DNA from 2 places in the Lysinibacillus sp. IITD104 genome. Region 1 is predicted to be linked to the other one. Evidence: riboswitches for the same ligand, from Rfam matches in the RefSeq annotation. Region 1 holds a riboswitch; the other holds the start of a gene.

Region 1 (15,329 bases):
CCCCATGACGAGTTAAACCATCCATTGCTCCATCCAATAACTTGCTAGTAATGAACTCATTAAAACGACCTACAACTACTGCAATTTTCAAATCTGTTCCAATTAATTGTGCTTCAAATGTTTGACCCATTGTTCTTTCTCCTTTTTACATAGAAATTTTAGATTTTTTTGTTGATAAGAGCTTACGATAAGCAACCAATGCTTCTATTGATATCATTTTTAAGCCATGATGTGCAGCGAATTTTGTCAGCTCTTCAAACCGAAGCATGTGTCCATCATCACCCATGATTTCGCAAATAACACCTGCAGGTATACTCTGACAAAGCGTCGCTAGATCAATCGCCGCCTCTGTATGCCCTCTTCGTTCGAGCACACCATGCTCTTTCGCAATCAGCGGAAAAATATGGCCTGGTCGACGAAAATCAGTCGGCTTAGCTTGCCTTTCTAGCATCCTTTGTATGGTTAACGCACGCTCAAAGGCGCTAATCCCTGTCGTTGTTTCTACATGGTCGATGCTTACCGTAAATGCGGTTTGATGATTATCCGTATTGTGCTGAACCATTGGATATAAATCTAGCTTTTGTGCAAGCTGCTGCGAAATCGGCGTACAAATTAAACCTCTACCATTGGTTGCCATAAAGTTGATTGTTGCTGGTGTGATGAATTCAGCGAGTGCCAGAAGATCTCCTTCATTTTCCCGATCCTCATCATCAACCACCACAATCATATTGCCCTGCCTTAAATCCTCTAGGGCTTCTTCAATTGAATGTAGCACGACTATCAACTCCTATTCTGTGATTTAAAAACCATGCTGTGCTAAATAATCTCGTGTAATCGCTGGCGTTGTTTGCCCTTTTTTTAATTGCCCTATAATGTATTTACCGACTAAATCGGTTTCGATATTAACGATAGCTCCAACTCTCTTCATACCTAAAACAGTTTCTTTGTAAGTATGAGGAATGAGTGAAATCGTGACACTATTGGCTTCAACATGAAAAAGGGTTAAGCTTGTGCCATCAATTGTTATGGAACCCTTTGGGATACAAAAGTTGGTTAGTTCTTCTGACATTTCGATATCAATATAAACGGCGTTTGCTACTGATCGTTTTCGCAAAATTTTGCCGACTCCATCAACATGACCAGCAACAAAATGACCACCAAATCGTCCATTAGCAGGCATGGCACGCTCCAAATTAACAGAATCACCTATTGCCAGCTGCTGTAAATTTGTTGCTTTGACTGTTTCAGGCATAACATCCATCGTAAACTGCTGTTGAGTAAAATGTGTCACCGTTAAACAAACGCCATTGACCGCTATACTGTCACCAAGCTTAACATCCTCCGTTATCTTGGCTGATTGAATCGTAATTTTCATACTGTCCCGATCGCTTTGCACGGCTTTTATGATACCAATATCCTCTACAAGTCCTGTAAACATTCCATCACCTACTCTACTTTATTAGCACTTCTATCCTTTACTTTTAAAGTTGATCCACCTGTTTTTGTGCCTTATCCTTCTCCCTTCTCTCGTTAGCAATAAAAAATAAAAACCCCTTTCATCAAAGGGGTTTTGGGAGTATAAGACATCAACAAATAAGCCTACTTGAAAACAATTTTTTCATAGACTGTCATCTCATTTGTTCTTCTCCCATCCAGACTATCACTGTCGGTTTTGGATTTGCACCAAATCAGCTTGCGCTCACGGACTTTGAATTGCTTCATCACCGCCGATTGGGAATTTCACCCTACCCCGAAGAACATCTTCTATTCAATTGTAGCTAAATAAAAAAACTTCCCAAAAGATGATTGGGAAGTGATGTAATAAATGCATAGTCAAATAAACCTTCTAAACTAGAATCAATTTAAAAAGTTCGCATTTTTACCCTTCTCCCATCCAGACTGTCACTGTCGGTTTTGGATTTGCACCAAATCAGCTTGCGCTCACGGACTTTGAATTGCTTCATCACCGCCGATCGGGAATTTCACCCTACCCCGAAGGATATTTTTATTTAGCTAGTTTTACGATAACACTATTTTATAATATTATCCATCCTTCTTTTTAAAATTTTTCCGCAGCATCAAATTTAAGCAGCTCTAACGAGACTTAATAAATGTAACAGACATGATAAAAATGATGACATTTAACCTGTTTATGGAACTTCTTCATCCAAAAAACGTTCCTTTACAAGTGACTATTCAGTCTAGCCGTTTGGAGGTCATTTACTTGACATTTTTAAAAAATATATCGTTTAAGCAAGGTATTTTCTATGCCCTATTAGCACTCTGTTGTGGGCTTTCAATTTTTTTCATACATCATAATGAACAATTTTATGATCGACCGATAGCGGAAATAACGCAAGTGGCTGTAACAGAATCGGAACCGATGACAGATATGTATGAAAATGAGGATTATTTGTTTACACAGGAAATCACGGCCATTATCAAAAATGGACAGCATAAGGGGCAATCCATTTACCTGACGAATGACTATTCTTCCTCTGGTGCTTTTGATCAAGAATACCATGTAGGCAATGAAATCTTTGTTACAATAGATGATCGCGCCACACAATCAGCTTTAACAGGTACCATCCTCGATTTAAAACGTGATCAAACCATGGTAATGATTGCATGGATTTTTATTTTTACCCTACTCATTATAGGTAAAAGACAAGGCTTATTTTCTATCATTAGCTTAGGTGTCAATGCTGTGATTTTATCATTCGCATTAGATCTTTATGTGAAGCATGGGAGCGTAAGCCTGTTAGTAGTCAGCGGCATTTGTGCCCTGCTATTTACGATTATTTCGCTCCTACTTATTAGTGGATTGAATACAAAAACATATGTAGCCATCGTGTCCACACTTTTAGGCACTGTTATAGCGCTTATCATAAGCTCTATTGTAATGTGGTTGACAGGTGAAAATGGCCTTCGTTATGAAGAAATGCAATTTTTAACACGTCCCTATCGTACCGTCTTTATGGCAGGTTTATTTATTGGCTCACTCGGGGCAGTAATGGATGTTTCGATTACAATGGCTTCCTCAATTTTTGCTTTATATGAGCAAGATCCTACAATCTCTGTCAAAGCACTTAAATCTTCAGGACATGAAATCGGTAAAGATATCATGGGTACGATTACAAGCATTTTATTCTTTGCCTATCTTTGTGGCTCCATACCTATGATTATTCTCTATTTAAAAAATTCCTCCACATTAGGACTTACATTGTCCTTGAATCTTTCTTTAGAATTAGCCCGTGCCTTAGCAGGGGGTATTGGTGTTGTCCTTACGATTCCTATCAGTCAGTATACCGCTATATTTTTCATTAATCGAAAGAGGGTTCAAGAATGAATGTTATCGTCTTATTAGCAGTTATTTTATTTGCGTTGATGGTGATAGTAGGAGGTAAACAGGGAGTACGCTCATTTCTTTCTTTATTCCTCAACTTTGGTGTGCTCTTTGTCACCATCTTTTTAATGACAAACCCTAAAAATAGCCCAATCATCTTGACGTTCATAGCCTGTACGATCATTAGCTGTATTAGTCTTTTCTATATCAATAAAACAAATAGTAAAACCATTACAGCCTTTATCTCAACAATGGTGACGATTGTTGTATTACTGCTATTTATTACCTTAATAACGGATAAGTCGATGATCCAAGGGTTTGGTGAAGAATCAACTGAAGAAATCAGCATCTTTTCTCTCTATATTGGTGTTAATTTTGTGCAAATTGGTGCATCAGTTATTATTATGAGTACGATAGGTGCCATTATGGATGTGGCTATTTCTATCGCTACCTCCATGCACGAGATTTTTTATCGCAACCCTTCAATTAGTAGAAAAAAACTATATACAGCTGGGTTAAGTATCGGGAGAGATATATTAGGAACCGATACCAACACGTTATTTTTTGCTTTCTTTGGTGGCTATTTAAGCTTATTAATCTGGTTCAAGGACCTCTCCTATTCGATTGGCGAGATTGTTAACTCCAAGGTTTTTAGTGCCGAAATGACAACCATTCTTTGTGCAGGTATCGGCATTGCACTCATTATTCCAATAGCCTCCTCTATCAATGCCTATTATTTAATTCGAACACGCGAAAAAACAGAAAAACTTTCGTAAACAGTTACGAGCACCTATCATGCATATGTGATAGATGCTCGTTGTTTCTTCTCTTATCACTCAAAAAATGAATGCTACGTCAAAAAAGTTTGTCCAAAATTTACGCCTGGTACTATACTTGTTGTGATTGGCCATGGACTTTATGAGTTGGGATGGTATTAGCCTCTGTCCAAACAAATACGCTGAATGCCTTACCTAGACAATGCTTTCCAGATGGTATTGCGATTACACAAACCACTCAGCAGGTATCTGGTGCAATTGGTATTGCTGTAATGGTATCGTTGTTCTCAGCAAAACAACAGCAGCTCCTAAGTGACATAACAACTAATACGCAAGAAGCAGCGGCATCAGGTTCAGCCTTTGTCTTTACTATCAGTTTTGTATTGGCAATAATGAATGTCATACTCTCTTTCTTTTTGAAAAAAACACAATAATGCCGAGGTGTCTCAATGTACTTTTGAGACACCTCCTTTTGTTGTACCATTTTCATTGCAATCGCCGCATTTTCTGATAATATTTACCATAAGATGTTTACGTACGCTCAAAATGGTTGTTATTACAAGAATACTAGATCGCCCATTCCATGTAACATTTTTTAGCATAGAACGTCAATACAACGAGATGAAAAAGGAGAAAGTTTGCAATGAAGCATATTATCTTTGATTTTGATGGGACGCTGGCAGATTCTACTGCCGTGTTTGCATCAGCATGGAATACTTTAGCCCAAAAATATAAATTTAAAGGCATTGAATTGAAGGAAATTGATACATTAAAAAAATTATCAATTTCAGAACGCAGTAAATTATTTGACTTCCCAATGTATAAATTGCCTATGATTTTACCGCAATTTTATAAATTGTATCGTCAATCATTAAATGATGTTCATCTTTTCGAGGGAATGAAGGAAGTATTAATAGAGATTGATAAAAGAGGCTATAAAATCCTGATTATTTCCTCAAACTCTAAAGAGAATATTTTAGAATTTCTTAAAATGAACGGTATTCATTGTGTAGCAGATGTACTTTGCTCCAACCGCATTTTTGGTAAGGACAAAGTAATGAAAAAGTTTTTAAAGGAAGCGAATGTCGACTCGTCTGACGTCGTATACATTGGAGACGAGCAAAGGGATATTGTTGCGTGTAAGAAAGCTGGTGTACCAATTATTTGGGTGGAATGGGGCTATGATGCCAAAGAGGTCGTGCAAAATGACGAACCGGAATACAGTGTCACAACACCACAGGAAATTTTAGAGATCATTTAATCATGAAAAGGATAATAGCACTTGTCTATTATCCTTTTTATATAACTATCCTTTGATGTCACTAATTTGCATTAGCTTTTCTGCTGTACGATTAACCCCTTTGTAGGCATCTGTTAATTCATGCATACTCGCAGCAAACTGCTGTGTAAACGCTGCAATTTGATTAGATGATGCATTGACCTGATCGATGGATTGTTTAATGTTTTCTAGTTGCACAGTTATACTATTAGCACTTTCTGTACTACTCTGGGACATTTTTTGTATTTCAGACGCGACCACCGCGAAGCCACGCCCATGCTCACCTGAACGTGCCGCTTCTATCGATGCGTTTAGACCAAGGATTCTCGATTTCATAGCTAAATCTTTTACTAAATTGACAATCACATTAATTTGTTCAATATCACCTGTCATCGTTTCTGAGAAATTAGATAGCTCTTCCAGACGATTGTAGACATCCTTACTGGCAATGGCTAATCCTTCATTTGTAGCTGTCATTTCTTCTACAGCACTTGAAAGCTCGGTTGCCAATTGACGCATACTATCCATTTTTTCGTTCGAAATAATGGCACTTACTACGCCAATAATACGTCCTCCTTCAAAAATAGGCTGGGCAGAGGCGATATAGGCCATACCAAAACCTTCTGCACTACGCTCCTCTTTCACAAATTTCCCTGAACTTAACGCTATTTCTGTTGCTGTACCTCGATATTTATGTACTGGGTCACCAACCCCAACTTTTAAATCAACCTTTTTTCCTGGTTTGTAGGCAAGCACGCTTTCCGTATCTGCCACGATGACACAAGCATCCTCTGGGTAAGTTGCTTGGTATAAATCAATCGAATCAATTGTTGCTTGTAGTTTAGGATGCATTGTCTTTTCCTCCCTAAAATTTTCTGAACTGTATCAATTTAACTATAGCATGCGATCCAAAAAAAGACACCAACGTGCAGTGGTGTCTCGATACAACATTATGATTTTTTCAATAATTCTACATATTTTTCTGCCGTTCGAATTTCAATTGTTAGAGAATTGTCCTTATAGCTTGCCTTAATTAAAAATGGTACATCATTTGAGTTTTGAAACCTAAAATCTAACGTATCATAAGAAACCGTAGCATCTCTTCCTTTTGGGACATATCCTACATCTAACGAATGATGATGGCGCTCAACATATTTGATGGGAATTTGGTCAACTGCATTAAACAAGGTGGAAGAAGTTTGACAGATTCCACCACCAATTCCCATGACTACCTTCTTATTAATAATTTCAGGTGCGGGTTGATAGCCATTTGCCTCATCTCTTGGACCTACAATTGTATTAAAAGAAAAATAATCGCCACTTCCTACGATCACATTATGAATGGCTCTGGCAGAAAGCTCTATATTTTTATTTCTTCCTAAATCAGCACGATTGAAATAAGTTGTATAAGATGCAACAACCACTTCCTCTAATAAAGGAAGATCCTCAAAATAATAGCCACTTTCTGTTATATAGAGCGGCATTTCTACCTGACCCCCAGTCGCAGAAGCTTCGATAATACGCTCCACTAGCTCACTTTCCTTTAAAATGATTTGCGGCTTCCCCTTGATCACTTGCCCGTTTTCATCCAAACGATCAAGCATCATACGCTGATCATAGCCATTTGATGTGTCCGTTCCTCTCGCCCATTCCCTTGCTAATTGCTCTAGATGTTTTTGATAGGCTTGTGGGTCTGTATCAAAGCCAAATTCCTTTGGAGATATCGTTTTAAGTACCTTACTCGTAGTTGGATCAACAACCTCTACAATAGGATCAATCATTTGTTCTTGTTCATATGTAACAGGTTGCTGTACTTCCTCACGTTGTTGAATTTCTTGTTCTAGCTTGTTATGATGGACTGCTTCTTTTTCACAACCAACTAGACCCATCATACAGATAACGCAGCATGTAGCTAACCACTTGTTTTTCAACCATAAACACCACCTCTATCTTCATACTACAGTGACATCTTATTCGTCTATTGCTCATAGTGTGTTGTTTTTTGGTTATTTTTATTTGTCAAGACAGCAAAAACTCGCTACATTATCCTTACGCCTGACATATCTCCAGATAGTTTGAGGTTTTGAAAGATGAACATCAACGTGTAAAGTTCTTTTTACATCCCAATTCCTGTACTTGACTAACACTTTAAAATTTGCCGTTGATATAGGAGGAATGATTCGAGAAAAAGAGCATCTACTAGCTATCCCAAAAGCCAATAGATACTCTTTCTTTTTCAACTCTATTTTATAAACAGACTTTTATTTTTGAATAAACATTTGTGTCCAGTAGTTACCGTCCTGTACATAGCCTACACCAATATGCGTGTAGCTTTTATTAAGGATATTGGCACGGTGCCCTTCACTGTTCATCCAGGCCGTTACAACTTCCTGTGCGGAGCGTTGGCCCTTCGCGATATTTTCGCCAGCAGATTTATACGTAATACCGAAGTTTTTCATCATTGTAAAAGGTGTACCATACGTTGGACTTCTTGTATGGTCAAAGTAATTTTTATCGTGCATATCTTGCGACTTATATTTAGCTACCCTTGATAGCTCCCAATCTTCTTGCAAAGCTGCCAGACCTACTTTTGCCCGTTCTGCATTGACAAGTTTCACAACCTCTTGTTCAACTGTTGCCTGTCCTTTTACAGGGACGTTAATTTTTTGTCCTGGAGAAATTTGATTTGGGTTGGCAAGTTGTGGGTTGGCATCAATTAATTCCTGTACACCTGTTTCTGTTTTTAAAGCTATTTTCCATAGAGTATCACCAGATGTCACTGTATAGGATTCGGCGGCCATTGCCGCAACTGGCACTAATAATGAAGTTGCTACAACTGAAGCTAGTGCTGCTTTTTTTATTTTTTTAAACATGTTAATCATCCTTCCTAATTGCTCTACCATTATCGTAAATAGTTTCTGAGCCATAATCATCACAAAATATTTGGAAGGATTTTTACAATTGTATGACAAGCTCACCATATGTTTGATTAAAGCCCTTTATCTCGCTATTCTTTACCATTCGGCTTGTCATCAAGTTGCAATATGATTGTAATTGGCATACATTACTAATAGATTCAGCGATCAATAGCTGCACAATATATCCTATTTTGCTAATTGCTTACGCTGTAATCGATAAATTAAGAGAATATAGAGCCAATCATAAAAGAGCGTTGCTACAGAAATAATGGTAATTAATGGTGTGCGGAAGTATAGATAAAAGCCAACCGCTGCAAATAATGTACCCACCATCTTACAAACTGCTATCCCCATTGATTGACCAGCTAAATTCCCTCTTTGCAATAATAAAGCAATAAATAGTCCCGACATCATAAGATTTTGGAAGAATGCTACATACTTACCTTCGAAATCTTGAAATTCATAGACTATACCTAAAATGATCAGCATGCTAAAGATTAACGTGATCAAAAAGGAGAAATACAATAGCTTTTTTGATAGCATCTTACGATATTCATTTGGAGCATAACGTAAAAATTGCATCAAAATAAAGACATCCAATACAAACCAAATCAGCGTAATATAGCGTTGGAGGTCATTTTGTGGGTAGAAAAAGGCAAAGATAAATTCCCATGAAATATTGGCACAAATAGCAACCATAGGCATGCCATAGCTTTTATCTTGCCATCCCTTATAAATAACAAGTATATATGTAAAAATCCAAAAAAGACCCATGCCTACTTGGCAAATTAATAATATATCTTGGTCACTCAACATACACGCTCTCCCCCTCTCTAGCATTCCTTCTACTATATGAGGAAATCAATTCTTTATGTCTAAAAGTTTGCTAGACGGGTAAAGGAGTAGCTAAATATTAAATGACGGCAACCTATACATTCCATAAGCAATCCTATATAGTAAAACGAGGTGATTGAATGAAAATAAAAATGTATATAGATAATGAGCAAATTATCGCGGGGACTACCTTAAAAGATGAGATGGAAGTAGAACACAATAATATGGCTTTGCATAGTTGCCATGATGTTCAAGCTATCATTGACAATCGTCAACATTTAGCCACGACATTGAACTGTGATTTGCAAAATTTTATTTGTACAGAGCAAACACATAGTGCGAACTTTCATAAAGTCACATTAGCGGATCAAGGACGTGGAGCTGCGCAAATGGATACAGCGGTGAAGGATACAGACGCGCTTTATACAGTAGAGCCTAACTTACTATTATGTAGTTTTACGGCTGATTGCGTTCCAGTTATTTTCTATAATGCTGTGAATGGACTTGTCGGTGTGATTCATTCGGGATGGCAAGGAACAGTCAAAGAAATAACACCCAAGCTGTTTCAGCATTTAATGAATGAAGAACAGTGTCGACCTGAGGACTTTCATGTTCAAATCGGGATGGCGCTGAGTCAGCAGAAATTTGAGGTAGACGCAGATGTTTATGAAAAGTTTCACAGTCTTGGTTATGCCGAAGAATTTATGTATTACAATGCAGAAACGAAAAAATACCATATTGATAATCAGCAGACAGTTAAAAGGCAATGTGAGCTTGCGGGTATTCCAGCGAATCAAATACAACTTGATGAAACCTGTACATTCCTTAGTCCCGATGGCTTTTCTTATCGTCAAGATAAACAAGCTGGAAGACATTTAAGCTTTATTATGCGAAAAACACAATAACAGCAAAGACCCTTCTTATCGAATGGGTCTTTGCTGTTATTTTAAAGTACCTGTACTAATAATGGACGTTTCTACATGGACGTTCACGTCTAATTTTCTAATAAGCTCTCTTGTTTTTTTCGATGTCCATTTTCCATGATGATACATTCTAAATTCTTCACTTAAGCCAGCTGGGTCTACCTCTGTTTTATTTAATCGCGCTAAAAATTCACTAATATCCTGTTCAAGCTGTTTATTTACATCTTTTTCTAGATCACTAATACTTTCAACTGTAAATAAATGTGATTCTCTTTCTCCCTTATATTCGCTTAGCGTACCCTTTATTTTTAAGAAAATCGTTAATTTGGGTGATTCCATATTTTTATTACTCTCTTTTTTCACACTGCTCTCGATTAAATCAATCATTACCTTTTCTTCCCCATGTCCCGCATTTAAATCAAGATGCAAAGGAGCAAGGTTTTTCTGTCCACTTAAAGCTTGAATAACTAGTGCCTCCTCAGGTTTAATTAATTCATGCATCTGATTCCCTTTAAATATGGCAACGCCTTTAATCTCTAATTTTTCCCCACGTTTTTCAACATAAGGTAATACTGTATCAACTACTGGATTGGTAATCGAATACATAAAATCATGTATATTGGTATTTGGATTAAAAGCAGTATTTATACTAGGCTCTAATAGATTGTTCAAATAGAAAGTAATACTCGGCTTATCAGGATAATCCCCTTTTAAAATCGCTTCCGCATTATCCTTCACAACAGCTATCAATACTTTATTACCTACTTCCGCATTGCGATACAAATGCTGAACGATTTTTCGAACATTCCCTTTCCGTGCAAAATCTTCATTTACTAAGACAACTCGCAATTGATTGAAGACTACTTTCTTATCGGATTGCTTTTCTATTTCCACGATGCCGCTTGATACTAAATCTGTTGTGATCGAAAAAATTTGTGTGTCTTTCTCTGCTTGTGGAGAATATTGGGGAATCGCTACTGTGAGTCTCATCTGGTCTTCATCGATATAGTCAAAAGCCATCGAGTCTACCATCCCAACATCCTCTAAAGGAACTTTTAATTCTTTTTTAGAACAGCCTGCGAGTAAAACTACAATCAAAAAAGAAATGATGCATAGACGCTTATTTTTCATATCTGCACCTGCTTTTTCCGAATAACATATATCAGGATTAAAAACACTGGCCAAATGACCAGCACATAGCCCACATAATTACTTGCCATAAATAATTTCTCTTGGAATTCACGCGAAAAGGGCATTTTTATAATAATAAAAATGATACAGGCGATGATATACAACTGATAACTTTGTTGCTTTTTCTTTTTAAGGAGGGCATCCACTCCCCGTTTTGCACACCATACATAGGCTGTGACCGAGGATAAGATGAGGAAAACCCAAAGCGTAATGCCAATGATATCGATTCGTTCAATAAAGGTAAATTCTCCTGCCTTAAATAGGTTTAATACTGAAAACTCTACATTTTTTAATTGCCACTCTGAATAATACATGACGCTAATAGCTGTTGTGATAAAGCATAAAAATATACTAATCCAAATACCGATTAAGGAATGACGAAATGCCTTTTTTTGATCGATGATATATGGAAAATAAAATAGAATTAATTCGTAACCAAGGATCGAAAAATACCCTTGCTTTAACGCTTCATAAAATTCCTTAGGCGTAAAATTAAATAGAGGCAAAAAATGACTTGGATCACCTTTTTCAATGGCCCAGCGCGTAAAATAGAATAATCCAATAGTAATAAAAAATGTCATTATACAAAACCGTGCAATAGATTTAATACCCCCACTTACAATGTAAATAAGTAGCAGTAAAAAGCAAAGGACAGGCATGGTGATGGTTTGTTCCTGCAATGCTGTACTTTGAATTAAGTGCATATAATTACTAATAATCCCTGCACTAAAAATAATAAATTGAATAATGACGAGTAGATTTATAAATTTTCCGAGCCATTTTCCCAATAATATTTCATTCATTCGAAATAAATCATCATTGGGAAACTTCGAACAAAGCCATACCATCGCAAATAGTGTCAGGCTAGCAATCACACCAAAGAGAAGAGGCATAAATGATTGTGTGTAGCCCATAGGACTTAATTTCTGAGGGAGCGAAAGGATACCGGTACCAATCATAATACTTTGCGCTAAGAAGATGACATGATAACGATTTAACACCTTTCCTTTTGTTGTATTCAAAGTTAACCACCTCATTCCCATTCTGACACTATTTTTTCTGTGCTTTTGAAATACCAGTTTTACTTCTTATATATTTAGTTGGAAATCGCATGACACTATCCAATAAATCGCTTGGCTTTCTTGGAATGGCAGGTGTCATATAATGCGTTCCTAAAGATTTGAGACTTAATAAATGGTGGATTAACCACGCAAAGGCGAGCATCTGTCCAAACAAGCCGAATAATCCTGCTGATAAGATAAAAATATAACGGATAAATCGGCTCGTATTACTCATTAAGAAAATTGGCGGTAAGAAGGAAAGTAGCGCAGAGGTAGCGACTAATACAATGAGTATGTTACTGAGTAATCCAGCTTCTACGGCCGCAGTACCAATTACAATACCTCCTACGATACCAATTGTTTGTCCGACCTTGGCAGGCATTCGGGAGCCCGCTTCTCGCAACACTTCAATAATAAGCTCGATAAATAACACTTCAATTAGTGGTGGAAAAGGTACTTTACTTCTTGATTCTTGAAGATTTAGTAATAATTCATATGGCAAAATTTCTGGATGAAAAGTTAAGGCTGATATATACATTGGTGTAATCATGATCGTTAAGAAAAAACCAAAAAAGCGCAGCATCCTTAATAAAGATGCTGTTGTCCAACGGTTGTAGTAATCCTCAATTGACACGAACATTTCAAAGAAAGATGTGGGACAGACAATAGCTAGTTGACTATTATCCATAAAAACGACGATTCTCCCATCCAGAAGATAACGGCAAATACTATCTGGACGGACTGTCATATAGTATTGAGGAAAGGGCGATAATGGATTATCCTCTATTAATTGCTTCAACACGGATATATCTGTAAATAACGGATAATCTACCTGGTCAATACGGTTTCTTAGATCATCTAAATTTTCATGGCTCACGATATTATCCATATACATAATTGATATTTTAATATTGGCTTCAGACCCAACAATTCGGTTTTCATTTTTTAGCATAGAGCTTTGAATACGTCTTCGCACTAACGAAATATTCGTTTCTAGTGATTCCGTAAATGCATCCTGTGGACCAATTACAGTTGACTCTGTTTCCGTATCCGTAATGGCCCTTGTAGGCGCACTATACGTATCAATGCTTAATAGGGCATTGGTTTCGTGGAAAAAAAGAAGGGTTTGCCCCGCATTCAATTTTTTAACGACACCCTGCACATCCTTCGGGTCAACATATTGAGCCATTTGGTGTATTTGTTTCAAATTATTAGCTAATGGAATCGTCACCATGGTTTGTAAGGTCATTTTCTCGATAAGTGAGGAGAAATAAATGACCGTCACATCCCCTTCCTCTGTAGCGATCATTTTCAGTTTTACATCATCGACTTCGTTAATCTCCTGCTTTAATTTAGCGACAATCTGCTCGGGTATCTCGTTCATTTGCGCTCCACCCCTTTGTTCCGATAAATACCAGTTCATATTATTCAGTTTTATTAGTTTGTCTTTTTTTCATTTAATTATGTAAAAATTGTGCTAGCAAAAATAGCCATACAAAAAGGATGCATCCCAATTAGAGATACATCCTTAAAGGTTATTCTATAGAATCTTTGCTGTATCGGTTTTTACCAATACCAAATACATAGTAGCTAATTGTTACGAGAATTAAGAAAATAATGCCCACTATTAATGACACGCGTGTATCATCATTGAACCACATGCCGACTAGTACCATGATTAAAAAGATAATGGTTACATAGTTTGTAATCGGTGCGAACGGCATTTTGAAAGGATGCTTTGCTAGCTGCGCTCCCTTTGCTTTTCTAAAACGAATTTGACTTATTAAAATGATGAACCATGGAATCATCCCTGGTAAAACACTTGCACTATACACATAAACAAATAAGTTTTCAGGGGCTATATAACTTAGGATAACACCCATGACTAATCCAACTAGTACACCCGCTGTTCCAAATAAAGGCACGCCATTACTAGAAAGCTTAGCGAAAAATTTTGGTGCTTGTCCATTCATAGCAAGAGTATATAACATACGTCCAGCACTATAAATTCCACTGTTACACCCTGACATTGCCGCTGTGATGACGACGAAATTAATAATACCTGCAGCAGCTGTGATACCCACCTTAGCAAATGTCGCCACGAAAGGACTACCAATTGTGCCAAGCTCATCCCAAGGATATACTGTAACAATAACAAAAATTGCCCCGATATAGAAAATTAAAATACGCCAAATAATGCTTTGGATGGCATTGGTAATCGTTTGTTGAGGATTCTTTGCTTCACCTGCTGTAATCCCAATAAGCTCCACCCCTTGATAGGCAGCAACGACTAAAGATAAGGCAAAGAAGAAGCCTGTCCAACCACCCGTAAAGAAACCACCGTGACGCCACAGATTAGATAAGCCTATTGCTATCCCATCATTGCCAAAGCCAAAGAAGATGAGTCCGACGCCTGCAATAATCATTAAAATAATTGTAACGATTTTAATCATCGCAAACCAAAATTCAAATTCACCAAATGATTTGACAGATATGAAGTTCGCCACACCTAAAATCACCATTGCAATTAAACCAGGTATCCAAGCTGGTAATTCCGGATACCAATATTGCATATACGTTCCTACTGCTATAATTTCAGACATCCCAACAATAACCCATTGGAACCAGTTACTCCACGCTGTTAAATACCCTGCTAAAGGATGAATATATTTATAGCCAAATGTGGCAAAAGAGCCTGTACTTGGCTCCATATAAAGCATCTCACCCATTGCCCTCATAATGAAAAAAATAAAAATACCTGCAATACCATAGGCAAGGAGTACAGAAGGTCCTGTCCATTGAATAGCACTTGCTGAGCCCATAAATAGCCCTACACCAATCGTACCACCAAGTGCAATCATTTGAATATGACGTGCTTCTAATCCTCTTTTCAATTCCTTATTGGCCACTCCATAACGCCTCTTTCCTGATGCAATTTCTACGTTGACTATCCTTTAAAAATCATAAACAATTATTCTAAAAAAGACAAATGTATTTTTAG
Region 2 (15,329 bases), 210 kb from region 1:
CATGGAATTAGTGAAGCCAAATAAGGAGTAAATGACGATGGAAAAAATCATTTGTGCTTGTGGTCATAGTAATCCATACGGCACGAAGCTTTGTGAGAAATGTGGTCGTCCTTTAACCGAGGAAGAAAAACAAAATAAGGTTGTTGATATGCGCTATGATGGTATGGCCATTCGCTCCAAAACATATAACAAATCATTTGTTGATAAAATATGGAATTTCTTCTCAAGTGTTAAAGTTGGTATATCCTTAATTATAATCACATTAATTGCTGCTTCAGTCGGAACATTACTACCACAAGAGTTTTACGTAAAAGCTTCTGATATGGAGAAGGGGGCTTACTACGCAGACGTATATGGTACATTCGGTAAAATCTATTATACGTTGGGGCTTTCGGATTTATATAGCTCATGGTGGTTCCAGATTTTGGTTGGTATGCTAGCGGTATCAATTATAGTGGCAAGTCTTGACCGAGGCATTCCACTTTATAAATCATTAAAGAATCAACGTGTTAAAAGACATGAAAGCTTTATGAAGCGTCAGCGCATTGTTGCAGAAGGACAAGTGTCAGCCAGTGCGGAGGAAACGCTTGATAAAGTGGCTCAAAAAATGACTGAGATGAAGTATTCTGTTCGTCGAGATGGTAGCGCTCTCTTAGCTGAAAAAGGACGCTTTTCTCGTTACGGTCCGTACATAAACCATGTAGGTCTCATCATTTTTTTAGGTGGGGTCATGCTACGTCTAGTCCCAGGATTCTATGTTGATGAATCGATATGGGTGCGTGAAGGTGAAACACGAGCTATCACTGGAATGGAAGGCTATTTCATTGAAAACCGTGATTTTATTTTAGAAACACATGATAATACACCTCAAGGCGAGCAAGTTAAACAGGGTGTGAATGTAGTGGCTAAAAACTTCCAGACCGATATTACACTATACAAGCAACCTGAAGATGCATTACCAGGTGATACGGAAAATCTAGAAAAAGTAAAAGACTATTCCATTCGTGTAAACCATCCTTTGAAAGAAGATGGCTTTGCGCTTTACCAGATGGATTATCGTCTAAATGAATTAAAACAAATGAACTTTGAATTAATTAATAAGACGACAGAGAAATCATTAGGTAAGGTAGAGATTGATTTAACAAATCCTAAAAAGGAATATGATTTAGGGAATGGTTCATCCGTTCAAATTCTTGTCTATACACCTGATTTTGATGGATTTGAAAATGGTGAACCTCAGACTAAAACGTCTATTCCAAATAATCCTGCATTTTTATTTAAAATGACTACACCAGAAACACCTGAAGGAGAAGTAAGCTTTGTTGAAATTATGCAGCCTCCTTTAGAACCACTTGGTGAAAATAAATATAGAATGAAATTTGCTAGTGCAGAAATGCGTGATATGTCAGGTATTACAGTACGTAAAGATAGTACCATCCCTATTCTGTTTGTTGGTGGTGTCATCTTTATGATCGGTGTTGCGATTGGCTCTTACTGGAATCATCGTCGTCTATGGCTTCAAGTGGAACCAGACGGCCGTGTGTTAATGGCTGCCCATGTCAACAAAAATATGTTCAGCATGAAAAAGGATTTAGATGCTGTTACAACATTTGCTGCATTGCCTCCATATATAGATCAGTTAGAGAAAGATGAGGCTAGCGAAGAGTCCACAAATGGTGGCATTAAAGAAAAGGAAGGTGACAACACCTTATGAGTTTGATTGACATAAGTGGAAACTTACTATTTGTAGCATTTATTGCTTATCTAGTAGCGACATTATTATTTGGTGGTTCAATTAAGCAAGCGAATGCTACTGGTAAAAATACTGATAAATGGGGCAAGCTTGCCATTGTGGTTACCATTATTGGTTTCCTATCACAGCTTAGCTATTTTATTACTCGTTGGATCTATACAGGACATGCGCCAGTAAGTAACATGTTCGAATTTACAACTGCCTTTGGTATGTTCATTGTCGGCGCGTTTATCTTAATTTATTTTATTTATCGTTTGACTGCACTTGGATTAGTGGCATTGCCAGTTGCGCTTTTGATCATCGCTTATGCAGCAATGTTCCCAAAAGAAGTAAGCCCGTTAGTGCCTTCTTTACAAAGTCATTGGTTGACAATTCACGTTATTACAGCTGCATTAGGACAATCTATTTTAGCGATAAGTGCTGTGGCAGGACTTATTTACTTATTAAAAGTAGTTGATTTAACAAAGCCTTCTAAACAACGTTTTTGGTTAGAGGCCGTTATGTACTGTCTTGTAGTAGTTGTTGGGTTTGTTGCAGTTACATCTACATTTAGTGCGATGGATTATGAGTCTAGCTATAATTATGTGGATAAAGAAGGAACTACTCGTAAAATTATTTACAATTTACCTCCAGTATTCGGTATGAATGAATATGAAGTGATAGAAGAACATGGCATGTCGCCATTAGTAGAAATGCCAGCATTAATTAATGCGAAAAAATTAACAACTGTTGTTTGGTCATTAATGGTAGGATCTGTGTTGTATTTATTAATTCGTTTAATTGCTCGCCGTCGAATTAGTGCCATTTTCCAACCACTTGTTAAACGTGTCAATTTACAATTACTTGATGAAATTGGTTATCGTTCAGTGCTGATTGGTTTCCCTGTATTCTCCCTTGGTGCTTTAATCTTTGCGATGATTTGGGCACAAATTGCTTGGAGTCGTTTCTGGGGTTGGGATCCAAAAGAAGTATGGGCTCTTATTACATGGTTATTCTATGCAGCATTCCTGCATTTACGTCTATCAAAAGGCTGGGAAGGTCGAAAATCTGCTTGGTTAGCATTAATTGGTTTCGGGATTATTTTATTCAACCTAATTGCTGTTAACTTAATTCTAGCAGGTTTACACTCCTACGCGTAACCTGTGAAGCAACAAGCCTTTTCGCTGTAGCGAAGAGGCTTTCTTTTCTTTTCAATATGTGTCACACCATGTACAATAGAAGTTAGAGAAAGATTGGAAGAGAGGGATCGTGAAAGTGTCAGAAAATATTTCAGTATTAGTAGTAGATGACGAGGATCGTATTCGCCGCTTATTAAAAATGTATCTTGAGCGTGAAGGATACCTTGTTGACGAGGCCGAAAATGGTGAACAAGCGATCGAGAAATCTTTAGAAAAAGAGTATCACTGTATTTTACTTGATATTATGATGCCTGAAAAAGATGGGCTAGAAGTGTGTGCGGAAATTCGAGAGCGCGCAGCAACACCGATTATTTTATTAACTGCCAAAGGCGAAGAAGCGAACCGTGTACAAGGGTTTGAGCTTGGTGCAGATGACTATATTGTAAAACCATTTAGTCCTCGTGAGGTTGTGCTACGTGTGAAGGCTATTTTACGCCGTTCACAGGCTTTCTCACCAACGACAAATGCGTCTTCTTCAAAAGATTTAGTGGTGTTCCAACATTTAATGATTGATCATGATGCACACCGTGTGACTGCAGAGGGCATTGAAGTTAATTTAACACCGAAAGAGTATGAATTGCTATACTTTTTAGCGAAATCGCCAGACAAAGTATTTGACCGTGAACAACTACTAAAAGAGGTATGGCATTATGACTTCTTTGGTGATTTACGTACAGTGGACACACATGTAAAACGTTTACGTGAAAAGCTCAACCGAGTTTCTGAAAACGCTGCTAAAATGATTGTGACGGTTTGGGGCGTTGGATACAAATTTGAGGTTGTCAATGAATAGAATATGGAATAGTGTTGTCGGGAAGCTATGGGTAACCATATTGCTTCTCGTTTCATTTGTATTATTTGTTTTCACGGTGTTAATGCTTGAATTTCTTCAAAATTACCATATGCAGCAAGCAGAAATTTCATTGCGGCAAACAGCTGCAACGGTAGCAAGTATAGTAGATGACAATGAAACAGCCGAATCTACCTCGGAATTATTAAAAGATATTTTACCTACAGGGACCAATGCATTGATCGCTATCAGTCATGTTGAAGTGTCCTTTGCGATGCAAGAAGGTGTCAATAAAAAAGAAATACAAGATACCATTTTAGCCAATAAATCTTTTCATGAAGTGTTTCAATCAGATGAACCGATTATTAAAGAAATGATGATGCCTTCTTCAACTGATCAAGAAAAGATGGAATCTTATGTCGTACTTGGTTTTCCGCTAAATGTTGAAAATGCAGTACATGGAGCTGTCTTCATCTATCAAAGCCCTGATGCGCTACATAAAACGTCTAAGGAAACAACGAAAATTGTCTTTTTAGCAGCCTTCATAGCATTTGTGTTGACGACATTCTTCGCATTTTTCCTTTCTTCACGTATTACTTCGCCATTGAGAAAAATGCGTGAATTGGCTTTTGAAATCGCGAAAGGGAATTTTGAAGCGAAAATGCCTACTACCCAAAATGACGAAATTGGTCAGCTTGCCGTTGCCTTTAACCAAATGGGCCGTCAATTAAAGCATAATTTAGAGGTCATCAATCAAGAAAACGAACAGCTTTCTAATATTTTGACATCTATGACAGATGCTGTGATTACATTTAACCGTGATCGTACAATATTATTAAGTAATCCACCAGCAGAACGGCTAATGCAAAAGTGGTTTGTGAATAAAGGCTCACAAAGTGCTAAACCTATCCCGCCAGAGCTGTATCATATGCTTGATCATGTGCTGATGTTTGAGGATAAACTAGAAGAGGAAATTGAAATGGACGGCAGCTATTATACGTTTACTATTAGTCCCCTTTATAGTGGTGAAATGATACGTGGCGCTGTGGCTGTTATTCGTGATATGACTGAACAACATCGCTTAGAAAAACTTAGATCTGATTTTATAGCCAATGTCTCTCATGAGCTACGGACACCAATTGCCATGCTTCAAGGTTACTCGGAAGCATTGATGGATGATGATTTTATTCAGGATCAGGAAGAGCGTAATGAGATTACCAAAATTATTTATGATGAATCGAAGCGAATGGGCCGTCTTGTGACAGATCTATTAGATTTAGCACGCATGGAATCAGGGCATATGACGCTATATAAAGATGAATTACCGATTAATTCTACATTCGAACGAATCACACAAAAATTTGCGCAGGTAGCAAAAGAAAAGCACGTTCGCCTGCAATTTGACAGTGAATTTAATGACGAGGCTATGATTAATATAGATGAGGATCGCATTGAACAAGTGCTTACAAATTTAGTTGACAATGCCCTTAGACATACAGATGAAGGGTCTGTGACTGTAAAAGTAGAGCAGGAGCCGACATTTGCTAAAATATCTGTTCAAGATACAGGACATGGCATTCCTCAAGAGGACTTACCCTATGTCTTTGAACGTTTTTATAAAGCCGATAAGGCACGTACTCGTTCCAAGGGTGGAACTGGTCTCGGCTTAGCCATTGCTAGAAATATTGTGAAGGCACACTCAGGTAATATAATGGTAGACAGTGTGCTGAAAGAGGGTACGACCTTCACGTTTTATTTACCGTTCGATTAATAACATGTATTGCTATTAATTGGCTGTAACTTCTATGAATGTAAGACGACAAATATTATAGAACGGGGGTGGAGTGCTTTGAATGACTCCGTGTTCCATCGACTATACGATGCATATCACCAAGACGTGTTTCAGTTTTTAATATATTTAGTAAAAAACCGTACACTTGCCGAAGATTTAGCACATGAAGTTTATGTACGAGTGTTGCGCTCGTACGATCAATTTGCAGGGAATAGTAGTGAGAAAACTTGGCTATTTGCTATTGCCAAAAATGTAGCGATTGATCATTTTAGAAAGCAAGCTGTACGCCAAAAGCATTCACATGATTTCTTTGACTGGGAAACGGAACAGCTCCATTCAACCACACCATCACCGGAAGATATGCTACAGGCCAGTGATGAATTTATGCAGGTAGAATCAGCACTTGAAAACTGTACAGGCGACCAAAAAATGGTCATTATTATGCGCTATTTTCAGGACTTATCAATTGCAGAAACAGCGCAAATACTAGATTGGACAGAAGCTAAGGTAAAAACCACCCAGCATCGAGCCATTAAATTTTTAAGGCAACAGCTACAGCCGATTAGAGAACAGGAGGCGAAACGGCAATGACGCATAAGCCATTTGATGATGAACAGCTTGAACATGTATTGAACAATGCCCCTAAGCTTTCTGACCGCCGTTCAAAAGAAGAAATATTAAATCGGTTAATGGCAGATGCTCGCTTGCAGGATAATAGTCACCTTCAAGAAGCGATACAACAACCTATAGAGAATGAAGAAGCACAACAAGAAAGTAAACCTTTGATTCAAGATGAACAACCATCACGATTTAAGTTCCGAAAAATGTCGATTTTTACGAGTATAGCAGCTGTTTTCGCGTTAACGGTGCTCGTTGGCTCCATGGTCATGAATAATAACGCTAGCCAAAAAGATCTAGCTAGTACACCGGAAACGGCTAATTACTCTACATTACAGGAAGATCGTTCTGCTAAAGAGGCCGCTACCCAGGATGAGGCACTTCAATCCAGTATTGTAGCGGAGCATGAGCGTATGTTATCTTTACGGTCATCAGTCTATGAGGAAGATGTGAAAGATGCTGTCGTTTTTCGTATTGGTTTGGCAGGACGTGATGCAGAAAGTGTACCAATGACATATGTGATACCAAATGAGCGTGTAGCAACTGATTTTGGGACGCAAAAACCTTCTACTTTACAGATGTATGAGAAATATGCTCCTCAAATTGATGAAGAAGCCAAAGGGTTTACGGATTATCATCCTTTTAAGGGTGAACTGAAGGAGAAAGATGACAAGCTTGTCCACGTTTTACCAAAGGACAATAACTATGATGTTGCTTCAGCTACCGTTAATGAATACAAAGGTACTTTAGAGGATACATTCTCGGATTCTGAATATACGGAAGTTGAGATTCAAAATGAAGATGGCACACCTTATGAGTTTTCTCAAGAGGGTGAGCCAAGCCAAGCCATGTCATTAACAAACGCCAAACATTTTAATTATTATTTATACCAAGATGGTAATGGGGCAGAATATCTATCACCAGATTTCCGTCAAACATTTGCTAATGTTACAGAGGCACTTACATTAATGAAAAACAAAAATGATGATGTTTATGTAACAGTTGTTCCTGAAAATGTGACATACACGGTGAAAGAGGAAGCAGAAGGTGTAGTCGTTACATTCGATATCCCTTTAGATTTAGCATCGATGGAGCCAATTCGCGCTACCCAACTGATTGAGGCTATGATGTTAACTGCTGCTAGCTTTGACCAACAATTACGCTTAGATAATGTGGTCCAAGAAAGCTGGGAAGGATTCGATTTAAAAACGTATTTGCCAAAGCCTGTGGGGCCAAATAAACAATATATGCCTTAGCCAAAATCAAAAATGGAGCATTCCTGTAACATGGAATGCTCCATTTTTACAATACATACAAATCTAATCGGATTTTTTTTAAGCAGAACTATTTACTTTTTCTTGATAATTAATTATAGTAAGGTTGTAGTATAAAATAATATGATTCATCTTCGGGGCAGGGTGAAAATCCCGACCGGCGGTAATAGAGTGGTGAACCGTTAATGTTTTTCATTAACTCGAATGGTTTATGCTTCGCTCTTCAGCCCGCGACCTGTGCAAATTTATTTGCATGGCTGACTTGGTGTGATTCCAAGGCCGACAGTTAAAGTCTGGATGGGAGAAGATGGAGGTACGATCGTCATTCATTGTTATGAAATGAACTATGACCGAGCGCTTTTTTTGTATGACTTTTTAAACAGTGCTTAAAAAATAGTTTATGTTGACGCTTATTCGTCATGCCTTTCTCCCTTGTGCTTTTCATGCATAAGGGTTTTTTCATGCTAACAATTGAAAGATCGTCACCTTTCTTCTTGCGAGATTGAATCAGCAAAGAGGAGAGAGTTTTCTATGAAGAAAAATGTTAAACTTCAATCGTTTATTACGATTGGCATGCTGAGCAGTATTTCGTTTTTATTAATGCTTTTTAATTTCCCAATTCCACCATTCCCAGCATTTTTGGAAGTCGACTTTAGTGATATGCCTGCATTAATAGCAGCCATCACTATGGGGCCTGTGGCTGGTATTTTAGTAGAATTATTTAAAAATGTATTGGATTGGATTTTCTCGGGAACGCCAACAGGTGTGCCAGTAGGTCATATTGCCAACTTTGCAACAGGTATTTTATTTATTTTACCAGTAAGCCTTATTTTTAATCGCTTTAAAACAATTGCTGGTCTTGTTGGAGGTTTAGCGACTGGAACAGTTGTAATGGCGGTAGGCATGAGTGTTTTAAACTACGCAGTATTTTTACCGATGTACACATACTTCTTAGGTATGGAGCCTGTTGTAGGTGATTCGCTTTATAAAATGATCATTGCTGGGATTTTACCATTTAACATTGTAAAAGGTATTTTATTAACGGCTATTATGGCGTTTTTATTTACAACAATGCGCAAATGGATCGACCGCCAGCGTTCTATCTATATAACAAAATAATTTTTACTAACCTCGGGTAAACATACCTGAGGTTTTTTGTTGGAAGGATTGAAGGATAGGGGAAAGGTCTGATGGATAATTTACTAAAAGTGAAGGATAGAAAGGCAAAACTAACGGATAATTATAGAAAAAAGTAATGGGATAAACTAGCTATCTAGTCCTTTATAATTACAACCTAGTCGAAAGCTATATTTTCATGTAAAATAGAGAAGAGTTTAGAATGTTTGAGGAGTTTGAAGAGATGAGTGGAAAAAAAGGACAGTGGTCTAGTAAATTAGGTTTTATTTTAGCATCAGCTGGTGCGGCGATTGGACTAGGGGCAATTTGGAAACTTCCCTATGTAACAGGACAAAGTGGTGGAGGAGCATTTTTCCTTATCTTTGTGTTATTTACCTTGTTAATAGGACTACCGATGTTATTGTCCGAGTATGTTTTAGGACGTGGTACACAATCCGAGGCTGTAACAGCGTATAAAAAAATTGCTCCAACTAAGCCAGGCTGGGCTTGGATTGGTCGAATGGGCGTGCTAGGCTGTTTTTTATTATTAACTTTTTATAGCGTAGTTGGAGGTTGGATCTTTATTTATAGCGGGCTAGGTGTAGCTGGCGCGGTAATTGATCCAGCAGTAGATCCAGCTGAACTATTTGGAAAAATTATAGGTACGCCTTGGATTACGCTAGTTGGACTAGTGTTGTTTACATTAGCCAACGTACTTGTGATTTCATTAGGTGTACAAAATGGAATTGAAAAGGCCAATAAATGGATGATGCCGTTACTCTTCATAATGTTCATTGTCCTTGTTGTGCGTGCAGTTACATTAGATGGGGCAATGGAAGGGGTAAAATTCTTCTTATGGCCTGATTTCTCGAATATTACAGGTAAAGCATTATTAGAAGCCCTAGGACAATCGTTCTTTGGGTTAGCAGTAGGCTTTTCTTGTCTAGTTACATATAGCTCTTATTTAAAAAAGGATGTCAGTCTTCCGAATTCAGCGGGTTCTGTAGTGTTGTTAACCGTGCTTGTTTCATTTTTAGCAGGTTTAGCGATTTTCCCTGTGGTGTTCGCCTTTGATTTAGAGCCAGCAGCGGGTCCGGGTTTGCTATTTATGGTGCTGCCAACAGCTTTTAGTCAAATGCCATTTGGTGAAGTGTTTTTAGCCATGTTTTTATTGCTATTTTTATTTGCTACATTAACGTCATCATTTAGTTTATATGAGATTATCGTCGCGGCATTTATGGAGCATAGTCAGAAATCCCGACCGATGTGGACGCTTTTACTTGGTATAGTCGTATTTATTGCAGCTATTCCAGCAGCACTTTCTTCGAGTGTATTATCGGATATAATGATTTTTGAGAAAAGTATCTTTGATGCAACCGATTTTTTAGTGTCGAATATCATGCTTCCATTAGGGAATTTATTCATTGCTATTTTTATTGCCTATGTAGTGGATAAAGAATTTGTGAAGAGAGAATTGCTAACGGGTAGTCAAATGGGGCAAGGCTATTATTCTACATATCGTATGTTAATGTTAGTTGTTGTACCGATTATTATTCTCGTTGTGTTTGTTAATATGCTACTGCAGTATTAAAGAAAAACAAAACAGTCAATTGAAAGGTAGAAATGGATATCTGTTGCTTGGCTACTTGCTTTCCTATCTAACCAAAAAAATCTAATCTATTTAGCAAAGGTTTTCAAATAAAATGAAGGTGTTCATTACTCTTTATGTAGAGGTGCTGTCAATCACCACTTCTCCACATTGAAATCGCTATGCTACTATGAAAAAATGGTTGATTGGAGTGGAGCCAGGGGTCAAAGATGAGACCCTGGAGCGAATGGAAGTGAGTAAAGCGGCTCATCGGACGCCCCCTAGACGCTGGCGGAACGGAAATACCTTTCACCTTGCAAAGTTGCTTTTTCTGCCGTGGACATCTTCTTTTTTTAAACATGAAAAGGTGTATTCCGTCTATTAGGAATACACCTTTTTATTATGGTTACAAAGATTAATAATCGTTAAGTGATAGCTCACCTAGCCAATCTTCTTTAATAATCTTCCTTGCTTGTTCTTCGCTTTTGGCAATAGGGAATACTTTATCAACCTGTGAAATAGCGAATAAGTTGCGAATGAAATCATCGACGACAATAATGGCGATTTTCTTATCTTTTACAGACACTTTCTTAGCAAAATTAACGATCATACCGAATCCAGTACTATCAATATTTGTTACCTTTTGCATATCGATAATGTATCCATGCTTTGTGTCTAAGCTAAGTGTTTGAAGCTCTGACTTTATTTCTTCAATCATCCCGTATTCTAAATCGCCTGTAAACGCAATTACAATATAATCAGCCTTTGTGTCAATATTCATTGCAATTTTCTTCTGATTCATCCTATAGCGCCTCCATTATTCTTTTCTTGTTTGGGGATTTATTCAAACTTAAATTTATTCACTTCATTTTGTAAATTATCAGCAATTGATGATAACTCATCTGAGCTTTGTGTAATTTCTGCAACAGTCGCATATTGCTCTTCTGAGGTTGCTGCAATCTCCTCTGTAGCTGCGGCAGCGTCCTCAATGATACGAGAAATATCTTGAATTGCTTGTTGTACGCTTAAAGAGTTGTCGTTAACATGTGTAAATGCAACTTTCATTTGTTCGACGCCTTCCTCAGTTTCGACAACTTTCTCTACGATTTCCTTAAGGGCACTTCCACCTTTATTGATGATCGTAACCTGCTCCTCGACAGCCAGTAAATTGCTTTCCATCGTTCGTACGGTTACAGATGTTTCAGCCTGGATATCATTAATAAGATTTGTAATTTGTCCTGCTGCTAAACTTGACTGCTCTGCAAGTTGACGAACCTCTGATGCAACGACAGCAAAGCCTTTTCCTTGATCACCTGCTCGTGCTGCCTCAATGGCTGCATTGAGTGCTAACAGATTCGTTTGTTCTGCGATCCCAGTGATAACGGTAATAATACCACCAATTTCTTCAGAGCGCTTGCCTAATTTTTGGATAGAATCAGTTGCATAAGACACAGTTTTTGTAACATCACTTAGATGCATAATCGCTTCATTGATGGCTTCTTCTCCTTTACGTGCGATATGAGTGGATTCGATAGCGCTATTTAAAGTGATTTCAGCCTTTTGTAAGCTCTTTGATACTTCTTCAATCGTTTTTTGCATCATTGAAACTATTCGTTCAGCCTGATCAGATTGAGTGGTAGTACCAACGGCGATTTCATTCATTGTTAGTGCAATCTGATTAGATGCTTCACTTGTTTGATGTGATGATTCTGCCAAAGTGTGTGACGACTTTGCAATTTGGTGTGCACTACCAGCTACAATCTTTATCGTCTCTGTTAAATGATTTTTCATACTACTAAATGCGCGTGCTAATTCAGCGATTTCATCTTTGCCTTTAGGGTTTAACAGTTTAACATTTAAATTTAGTTCTGCTAATTCCTTGGCATTGGTACTTAAAATGTTAATAGGATTTACAATTTGCTTTTGTAAGAACCAACTAATTCCTCCGATCATTACAATGGCAATCACTAAGGAAATAGCTACATTCTCCAGTGCTGATTTTGTTGCAATGCTTATATAAGGAGCGGTAGGGACAGCGGTTGCCCATACACCGATCACCTCGCCTTGACTATTTACGATAGGATCATAGGCTGCTTGATGCAAACTTCCTAAGACATTTGCAGAACCGATAAAGCGCTTTTTTTCTCCGAGCACAACAGTTGCAACCTCGTCAGAAACCTTTGTATTTAAAGCACGCTCACCATTATCCACTATATTGGTACTGATACGAGTATCGTTTTGAAAGATGGATACAGCATTCCCATTTGTAAGTTCTCCAACTTTATCAGCCACCTCAAAGTTTTCTACCATATTGATATCGCCTTTATAGAGCTGATTGTTTTTTATGGACCATTCTCCAGGGTATTTAGCATCTAAATATTCATAGCTCAATTGTATATCTGATAAAAGCTTTGTATCAGCACTTTCTAATAGATTGTTCTTGGCAACAAAAAAATTGACGCCTGCTAAAAGGGAAGTAAGTAAAATAATACAACCAAATATAAGCAGATTCATTTTCTTTCGTATAGATAACTTCATTAAAACGCCCCCAATTTTACGTTTACTTTATAGATGAAACTTTTTGGAAATACCTACTAAAAATTTTGTTTCAGAAATATTTTCGAACCAAATATGGTCTACCATATTTTTGACAAAAAATAAACCGCGTCCACGATCAGCATAATCAAGTTTGTCTAAATCGAATTGAAGAACTTTGTCCCAGTCCTTTTCGTCAATACCTTTTGCTTCGTCAGTGACTGTTATTTTTATTTCTTCGTTTGATTGAGTTACATGTATTTGAATTTCCTTTTGAGTGGGTATATTAATTTTCCCCATAGCCTCTACGGCATTGATGACTAATTCATGAACAACAAATCTTATTTCTCGTTTATAAGGTAGATTATATAAATCTGTATAATTCTCCATAATTTGATCAATAAAGGCTATAGCTTGTGTATCAGGATTTACATTGAGTGTGAATTCCATCTTCAATCACCTACCCTTTAATGTAATTGTTATTGAAACGACTGTGATGTCATCGCTGTAATCATTGTCAATTAAATTGTATTTTTGAGAAAATTTTTGTAGTGCATAGCTATTATCCTGTGAAGCATAAGCGTAGAAAAAGTCCATATCAATTGAATTTTGCTCGTTCAATGTTAATAATCCATCTGTATAAAGAATAATACGGTGCCAGCCTGATAAAGGTATTGTTTTTTTATTTATTTGAATAGTAGGGAATAGTCCGAGGATAGGTGTATTCGCTGGGAGGAAGACTGTTTCTCCATATTTTCCAAATAAAAAACCAGAAGGGTGAGCCGCATTCACATAGTGCAATGTTCCATTTTTCGTATCTAGAAGTATGTAAATCGCCGTCATTAAAAAACGGTCCATATCTTCATCAGAAAATAGCTCGTATATTTGGCGGTTAAGTTCTTGGATTACTGCTACTGGATCAATTAACTTAGTAATCATTCCTTTTAATAACGATCTAATGGACATCGTAACGAGTGATGCAGCTATGCCATGCCCCATTGCATCGTACAGAAGAATGGCGGTTAAATGGTCATTAATCTTAAACCAACAGTACATGTCACCTCCTAGTGTATTAGATGTTACATAAAGACCATCAATCTGTATTTGCTCAAGATTTAATGGAGGAGATAGTGCGTTCTTTTGGAATTTTTTTGCAACGAATAAATCTTTTTGAATCATACTTTCTTGCTGCTTTCGAAGCGTGGCTTCCTTCTGATATTTTAAGGCTACTTGAATTCGAGTTTTAAAATGAGTAAAATCAAACGGCTTTAAAATAAAGTCGAAAATACCTGCTTCAAACACCCTATCGATTGTTATGTTTTTTTCGTAGGTAGTGGATAGAAGGATAGGGACATCTATCCAATTTTTAAGTACATGAATGTGCTGACAAATTTCCTCGCAATTGCTGAGTGTCATTTTAGTGTCGAGGACGATTAATTCCAGCTCATCTTTCAAAGATGAATCTACTAAATAATTCATTGCTGCTTCCGTTGTTGAAAAGCAATGAATATTTGGGATGCTGATACGATGAAAATATTTCTGCAGACGTAGCACATCATTACTTACGCTGCCAATAATTAATACTGACATGCCTACTAAATTCACCGCCTTATGTATCTATAACTAAATATTTCCTGGAAGCCAACATAATGATTTCTAACCATAATTATATACTCCGTATTTACTTATAATATGAATAAATGAAAATTCTAATTTGCTATAAATTTACCAATAAATATGGCATTATACAAGGCTTTTGTGATATAAAGTAAAACTTAATCAATAGGATTTTTGACATCTAGGTTCTTGGATAGGGTTCACGGGTTAACTTTTTAACGATGCTCTTGATATATCTGCATTTGATGCATGAGGAAGTAGAGAATGCTTCGTCTCTAGTCATGATACTTGACTGTACATTTTTAGAGTGACGAAGGATTTTGTAAGACTAAAGGCCTTTTGTAGAAAGTATTAATTTTGCCCTTCTTTTAAGGTGAAAGATCGCTATTTGAGATGGAAATGTGGTAAGAAAAATTAATCTAAAAAAGGGATTAATATATTCGATAAAATGCATGTTATAAAACATTACATACATATTGCTTGTTATTCAATTTTAATGTATTTTTAGATCAGTCATAAAAAAAAGTATGTTAATTAAATTTACATTGGAGTGGTGAAAAATGAAACATTATACCAAAGAAGATATTATACGTCGAGTGAAGGAAGAAAATGTGAAATTTATTCGCCTACAGTTTACAGATATATTAGGGACAATCAAAAATGTGGAAGTGCCTGTCAGTCAATTAGAAAAAGCGCTAGATAATAAAGTTATGTTTGACGGCTCTTCAATCGAAGGTTTTGTGCGTATTGAAGAATCGGATATGTATTTAAAGCCTGATTTCAATACCTTCGTGATTTTTCCTTGGACTGCTGAAAAGGGGAAAGTGGCTCGCTTTATCTGTGATATTGCAAGACCAGATGGTACACCGTTTGAAGGAGATCCACGCTCCAATTTAAAACGAGTATTGAAGGAAATGGAGGAGCTAGGCTTTACTTCGTTTAATTTAGGGCCAGAGCCTGAATTTTTCCTATTCAAGTTGGATGAAAAGGGGCGTCCGACACTGGAATTAAATGATAGTGGGGGCTATTTTGATTTAGCGCCAACTGATTTGGGAGAGAACTGTCGTC

The links. Region 1 has a riboswitch for FMN ahead of ribE (riboflavin synthase). Riboswitches for the same ligand answer to the same signal wherever they lie in the genome.
Positions count from the first base shown of each region.
Region 2: linked by a shared signal. The riboswitch ahead of V1L66_RS16530 (ECF transporter S component) and the one ahead of ribE (riboflavin synthase) in region 1 are both predicted to bind FMN.

Region 1 is NZ_JBAHYH020000001.1:3,015,682-3,031,010, forward strand. Features, by position in the region: gene ribE (6,7-dimethyl-8-ribityllumazine synthase) at 1-130, opposite strand, end outside; partial or broken gene ribB (3,4-dihydroxy-2-butanone-4-phosphate synthase) at 170-775, opposite strand; gene ribE (riboflavin synthase) at 800-1,438, opposite strand; FMN riboswitch at 1,637-1,762, opposite strand; FMN riboswitch at 1,879-2,004, opposite strand; gene V1L66_RS15440 (YibE/F family protein) at 2,225-3,349, shown strand; gene V1L66_RS15445 (YibE/F family protein) at 3,346-4,122, shown strand; gene V1L66_RS15450 (hypothetical protein) at 4,275-4,556, shown strand; gene V1L66_RS15455 (HAD-IA family hydrolase) at 4,766-5,383, shown strand; gene V1L66_RS15460 (methyl-accepting chemotaxis protein) at 5,429-6,253, opposite strand; gene V1L66_RS15465 (VanW family protein) at 6,352-7,332, opposite strand; gene V1L66_RS15470 (CAP domain-containing protein) at 7,663-8,274, opposite strand; gene V1L66_RS15475 (hypothetical protein) at 8,506-9,135, opposite strand; gene pgeF (peptidoglycan editing factor PgeF) at 9,294-10,058, shown strand; gene V1L66_RS15485 (Ger(x)C family spore germination protein) at 10,095-11,207, opposite strand; gene V1L66_RS15490 (spore germination protein) at 11,204-12,289, opposite strand; gene V1L66_RS15495 (spore germination protein) at 12,318-13,712, opposite strand; gene V1L66_RS15500 (amino acid permease) at 13,864-15,237, opposite strand.
Region 2 is NZ_JBAHYH020000001.1:3,225,571-3,240,899, reverse strand. Features, by position in the region: gene resA (thiol-disulfide oxidoreductase ResA) at 1-31, shown strand, start outside; gene V1L66_RS16560 (cytochrome c biogenesis protein ResB) at 38-1,714, shown strand; gene ccsB (c-type cytochrome biogenesis protein CcsB) at 1,711-2,892, shown strand; gene V1L66_RS16550 (response regulator transcription factor) at 3,008-3,724, shown strand; gene V1L66_RS16545 (ATP-binding protein) at 3,717-5,492, shown strand; gene sigX (RNA polymerase sigma factor SigX) at 5,571-6,104, shown strand; gene V1L66_RS16535 (hypothetical protein) at 6,101-7,387, shown strand; FMN riboswitch at 7,532-7,718, shown strand; gene V1L66_RS16530 (ECF transporter S component) at 7,937-8,524, shown strand; gene V1L66_RS16525 (sodium-dependent transporter) at 8,766-10,112, shown strand; gene V1L66_RS16520 (STAS domain-containing protein) at 10,525-10,911, opposite strand; gene V1L66_RS16515 (methyl-accepting chemotaxis protein) at 10,950-12,647, opposite strand; gene V1L66_RS16510 (ATP-binding protein) at 12,675-13,094, opposite strand; gene V1L66_RS16505 (response regulator) at 13,101-14,234, opposite strand; gene glnA (type I glutamate--ammonia ligase) at 14,822-15,329, shown strand, end outside.